2 linked regions of the Aliamphritea hakodatensis genome follow. The protein of the gene in region 1 interacts with the protein of each later gene in a pairwise test. Links are inferred from orthologs where the notes say so. Each region holds a gene or a part of one and is shown on either strand. Other genes may lie near its edges.

The links. Proteins that work in one complex are often made in the same cells at the same time.
Region 2: the proteins of kdsB (region 1) and PCI15_RS15030 interact in binary tests that used the Escherichia coli proteins (3 or more experiments, as listed by UniProt). The link is inferred for Aliamphritea hakodatensis from one-to-one orthologs.

What each region holds. Positions count from the first base shown.
Region 1 is NZ_AP025281.1:1,960,482-1,963,373, reverse strand. Bases 1-2,816 are described here. They hold kdsB (3-deoxy-manno-octulosonate cytidylyltransferase), read right to left. Parts: upstream 1,885-2,816; coding sequence 1,117-1,884; downstream 1-1,116. Other genes in these bases: lpxK (tetraacyldisaccharide 4'-kinase), read right to left, coding at 2,092-2,816; PCI15_RS08970 (Trm112 family protein), read right to left, coding at 1,897-2,082; PCI15_RS08980 (DUF1272 domain-containing protein), read left to right, coding at 740-1,048; PCI15_RS08985 (low molecular weight protein-tyrosine-phosphatase), read right to left, coding at 105-593; murB (UDP-N-acetylmuramate dehydrogenase), read right to left, coding at 1-105. Outside these bases: more of lpxK, read right to left, coding at 2,817-2,892. UniProt on the Escherichia coli protein: Activates KDO (a required 8-carbon sugar) for incorporation into bacterial lipopolysaccharide in Gram-negative bacteria.
Region 2 is NZ_AP025281.1:3,246,548-3,249,405, reverse strand. Bases 44-2,825 are described here. They hold PCI15_RS15030 (TetR/AcrR family transcriptional regulator), read right to left. Parts: upstream 1,856-2,825; coding sequence 1,232-1,855; downstream 44-1,231. Other genes in these bases: PCI15_RS15025 (DMT family transporter), read right to left, coding at 2,127-2,825; PCI15_RS15035 (efflux RND transporter periplasmic adaptor subunit), read right to left, coding at 174-1,235; PCI15_RS15040 (efflux RND transporter permease subunit), read right to left, coding at 44-174. Outside these bases: more of PCI15_RS15040, read right to left, coding at 1-43; more of PCI15_RS15025, read right to left, coding at 2,826-2,858. UniProt on the Escherichia coli protein: Involved in response to both electrophiles and reactive chlorine species (RCS). Represses the transcription of the nemRA-gloA operon by binding to the NemR box.

The sequences.
Region 1 (2,892 bases):
TTCACGAAGCTCAACTAAACTGGTTACCTCGCAGCAATACTCCGCCGCCACATCAAAACCAAAACTGTTAGCACTTTTCAGGGAATAATTTTCTGAAAACTCCATTAACCGGATACTCCCCGGACAACGATCTGATCCAGCAAAGCACTGCAGGCATCTTCAAGCATATCCAGCACATGGGTAAAACCTGCTGCACCGCCAAAATACGGATCCGGCACATCCCCCTCATAGCGATCAGTGAAATCTGTCATCATCCCCAGATAGCCGGGATAATCCGCAGGGCAAATACTGCGCAGTCCCCCCAAATTCTGAACATCCATCGCGATCACATAATCGTAATAACCAAAATCCGTCGCAACCGCCTGACGGGCCCGCAAATCACTCAGATCATAGCCACGCCTTGCCGCCTCCATCGTTGCCCGGTGATCCGGCGGTTCTCCCACATGGTAAGCCCCGGTACCGGCTGAATCCGTTTCGATAAGGTGTGACAGGCCCCGGTCCTCAACCAACTGCCGGAACACACCATGGGCCGTTGGTGAGCGACAAATATTGCCCAGGCAAACAAAAAGAACCTTCGTTTTTTTCTGTTCCATTTATACCTCTGAAAAAGCGCAAGAACCTACCAGAACACAGTAAACAAACTTGCAAAAATAGCCGTCATGCAGCCCAATGAATACCGTCATTATATACGCTGCATGACTATCTTCTGACAGATTTATTCTAAACAGGAACTGAAATTATGCTTGAGCTGCGTCCTAACTGTGAGAACTGTGACAAAGACCTGCCGCCAGACGCTGCAGATGCCTGCATTTGCACCTATGAATGCACCTTCTGCAGGCAGTGTGTTGAGTCAATTCTGGAGAATGTATGCCCGAATTGCGGCGGTAATTTCTGCCCCCGTCCCATCCGGCCCGTCACCGCCCGCCGGAAAGGCGTCAGTCTTGAACATCACCCCGCCGGCACACACCGTAAACATACGCCCTACAGCGAAGCAGAAATCCGTACATTTTCAGCCGCCGCCAAACACCTGCCACCCCGGAAACGCTGAAGCAGGCATAAAAAAAGCGCTTTATCTTTGCCGGATAAAGCGCTTCGGATCACAACTTCAGATTAGGCTCAGGATGCACTGAACAGTGCCCGTATCCGTTCCAGATCCGCTTCGGTGTCGACCCCTGCAGGTGGCAGCTCATCCGCCACATCCACATGGATAACCGCACCGTTATACATAGCCCGCAACTGTTCCAGACACTCAACCGTTTCAAGCGGCGCCGGCTCCCAGCGTACAAAGTCATTCAGCAGCTTAACCCGATAGGCATAAATACCGATATGACGCTGAAAATTAACGCCTTCAGGTAACACATTACGCGCCTGAGGATCCGCAAACTCATCCCTCGGCCACGGGATTGGTGCACGGCTGAAATACAGCGCTTTCCCCTGGGTATCGCTGATTACCTTCACAACATTAGGGTTTAGCACTGCCTCTATATCACTGACAGGCTCACTGAGTGTCGCGATACTGGCATCCAGGTTTGCCATCAGGTTATGGGCAACCTGATTGATCACCCGGGGCGGGATCAGTGGCTCATCACCCTGCACATTCACGACGATATCATCCGCATAGAAGCCCAGTTGCTGAACTACTTCCTGTAAGCGGTCCGTGCCGGAAGGATGATCACCACGGGTCATACAAACCTCAGCCCCGAAGGCCGTGGCAACATCATAGATACGCTGGTCATCAGTGGCAATCACCACCCGCTGGGCTTCACTTTTAAGCGCCTGCTGATACACCCGCTGAATCATCGGCATACCGGCTATATCCGCCAGCGGCTTACCCGGCAAACGGGACGAAGCATAGCGTGCCGGGATAATAATCGAAAAACCCATGATAAATCCGCCTTACTTTTCCAGACGCTCTTCTGCACTCAGCGTACGCGCTTCGTTTTCCAGCATGACCGGGATGTCATCACGTACCGGATATGCCAGACCACTGGCACGGCAGATCAGCTCATTTGTCTCAGCATTATACTCAACCGGTGCCTTGGATACCGGACACACCAGAATATCAAGCAGCTTCTTATCCATGTAATAACCTTATTTGTCGTATTTCAACGCCTGCAAACGCTCTGTCAGCTGTTCTGCAAATGCATCATCGAGCTGTGCATCGACCGGCAGATACCAGGCATTTTTAAGTGGAAGATGTGCGCATTTTACAGCGTCTTTCTCGGTCATGATAATGCTTTCCCCGCCGGCAAATGAAAAATCATCCATTTTATAGGCGTGATGATCAGAAAATGCATGCCGCTCAACCCTTAACCCATGCGCTTCAAGCACACTGAAAAATCGCTCCGGATTGCCGATGGCAGCCACACCGTGCACCATCGGATTGGTTTCAGCAAAGTTTTGCAGAGAATCAGGTAACGCATCACAGGTCACATCAACCGGATGTACACGGCCCGGCTGCAAGTGCATTTCACTGTATGGATAACCCGGATGCTGTGCTGCCTTACCGTTGACCACGATCAGATCAACCCCCGCGAGCCGCTCAACCGGCTCCCGCAAAGGCCCTTCCGGCAAGCCGCGGCCGTTCGCAAAACCCCGCTGCCCGTCAACAACAGCAATCTCTATATCGCGCCCCAGCGAATAATGCTGCATACCGTCATCGCTGATAATAATATCGCAGTCAAAGTGCTGCAGCAGGTTTCTGACAGCCGCAGGGCGGTCCGGATCAATCACCAGAGGCACCGCCGTGCGCCGGGCAATCATGACCGGCTCATCGCCGCCTTCAGAAGGCAAAGTTGTTGAGGTTACACTGAAAGGAAAGGCCGGAGGCTTTGCTCCGTAACCACGGCTGACAACACCAGGCGTATAACCCTGCCGGCGCAGCCAGTTAAC
Region 2 (2,858 bases), 1.3 Mb from region 1 along the record:
GATGGATGCGCTGGCGCCGGGGTATTTGGTTTCCACGGTCACCACCGGTACATCAATTTTGGGATATTCCCGTACGGTTAACCGGTCATAGGCAATGGCGCCGATCAGCAGGATCAGCAGACTCATTACACTGGCCAGTACCGGACGCTGGATACTGATATCAGAGAGGATCATTACTCAGACTCCCCGGCAGCAGGCTGGCTGCCATCCACGAAAATCGGGGTGACCGGCATGCCGGGGAACAGTTTTAACTGACCGGCGGTCACCACGACGTCATCGGCGTTCAGGCCGTTGGCAATGTGCACTTCAGCGCCGCGACGCTGGCCAATTTCAACCTTGACCATCTCGATGCTGTTATCGACCACTTTATAGACGAAGAACTTGTTATTCTTCGGGATGATGGCTTCTTCCGGCACCATGACGGCAGCATCCAGGCTGTCCAGCAGAATCTGTACTTTGGCAAACAGACCCGGCCGCAGTTTCAGTTCCGGATTGGGTACCCGGGCGCGAACCAGTACGTTATGGCTGCGGTCGTTGATGCTTGGGGAAATGGCATAGATTTCACCGCTGAAAGACTCGCCGCGCAGGGCATCGCTGTTCAGTTCGATAGTCTGGCCAGGTCTCAGCCGGGCAAAGAACTTTTCCGGTACCCGGAATTCAACTTTCATGGTGTGGTTATCCACCAGCTCTACCAGGTCATCGCCGGCATTAACATAATCCCCGGGGCTTACCTGACGCAGGCCAATGCTGCCAGGATATGGGGCAGTGATGGTCATTTTGGATAAGCGGGTTTCGGCCAGCGCCTGCTGAGCCTGATCAACCCGTAGCTGGGCCAGTGCGGAGTCGCGGTCCTGCTGAGAGCCGACCCGTTTTTTTGACAGGCTGTCCGCCCGTTTAAACGCGATCTGGCTCAGGGCGACCCGGGCTTTCGCCTGCTGCAGTTCAGCGGCATAGATGGCGGTGTCCAGTTTAATCAGTGGCTGCCCCTGTTTAACATTGCTGCCTTCTTCGAACAGCACCTCACGGATAACACCGCTCTGTTCAGGGCGCAGAATAACGGCTTCGTTGGCGGTCAGGTTGCCTACCACTTCGATGGTGTCATCCAGCTGGGTGGTGGTGGCATGCACGACTTCAGCCGGTAGCCCCTGAGGAGCCTCTTCGGCGGCCAGACTGATACCCGGTGTCAGTATCAGGCTGGTCGCGCAGGCCAGCAGGTAATGTTTTATCGGCTTCATGCGTTGTTCTCCTGGCTTTCGCCGTCGGGGGCTTTAAAAAGGGTAAAAAGTGTATCTACAGTTTCCTGCAGGGGTTGGGTTGAACCGCTGACCTTGGTTCTGAGCAGGGCGCCCTGCCAACTGTCCCAGAACAGTTTTGCCATCGCTTCAACCGGCATATCTGTTCGTACATCACCTTCCTGCTGTGCAACGATAAGGTCTTCCGTGATGTAGCCAATGACTTCATCAGATGAGGCCTCAATAACCTTGCGGAAGGACTCGCTGAGATTACCCACTTCGCCCATCAGGTTGGTGAGCAGGCAGCCGCACAGGTTGGGGTCCTGTCCGTAACCATCCACAAAGGTGTCTGTCATGACACGGATCTGCTGCAGTCGGCGGCCTTCGGTGGTGGCAAAGTGATGCTGCCATTTGGCATTTTCCAGCGCGTGATGGTAGTTCAGCACTTCAACGGCAAACTGTTCCTTACTTTCGAAGTAATTGTAAAAAGACCCTTTAGGCACCTGGCAGGCATCAAGGATCTCTTTTATACCGGTACCGTGATAACCGCGCCGGTTAAACAGTTCCATGCCTTTTTGCAGGATGGTTTCCCGGTTATGTTCATTGCGTTTTGGTCGGTTCATGATCTGCGTCTTAACTTTTTCTTAACCCGGACTGTGTTGTAATAATAAGTTTTTTATTATTAATTAGACCGGTCGTCTTAAAACTGTGCGTCGATTCTATATCAGGCGTTTCACCTTGCCAAGTTTAGCGGTGATTTGAATCTTTAATCATTCAGATAAAATATTTTAATCAAACGGCGATTTCACCGTGAGCTGAGTTTTGTAACGATTTGTTAAGCGCTCAGGCTGGAGTCGCAGATCTGTCGGTACATTGCTGACAGAATCCCCCGTGTTATGGCTGTCTGCGCCATCTCAGCAGGCTATGGGTCAGCAGGGTGAAAATCACCACCGAGCCGCCCTGTAGGGTGGATGTGGGCGGTACTTCATTCAGGATCAGCCAGACCCATAATGGCCCCAGTGCAGTTTCCAGTAACATCATCATGCTGACTTCTGCGGCGGGAATCCGCATAGGGCCAAGGGTAATAAGGATGAAGGCGGCGGGCAGGACAACCACGCAGAGGGCAATAATCCACAGCCAGTCCCGGGGTGCCAGGATAAACGGGTTGGCAAAACCGGCGGCAATCACGGCCATGATGATACCGGCGAGGATGAGGGCCGGGGTCATGTCCCGGGAGCGGGCATGCCGGTCGTTCACGAATTTAGCCGAAATGCCAAGGCAGCAGAGCACTGCAAATACATCGCCGAGCATTTTGCCGCTGTGCCAGCCGTCTCTCAGTACCCAGATAATGCCCCCCATACAGATGAAGATGGCAATCCAGGTAATGGGCGGGGATCTCTCTTTTAGGAAAATATGTGCCAGTACGGCAGAAACCATAGGGGTTGCGCTGATAATGACCAGTACATTCGCCACTGAAGTGATTTTAATGGCGGTGACAAATGAAAAACTGCTGATGGCAAAGAGGATGGCAGAGCGTAACATGGCCGCATCCAGCTGCAGTATTCTGTTTGCTGGCCGGTAAGTTTTACACCAGATGTATACCACCAGACTCAGCAGGCTGCCACG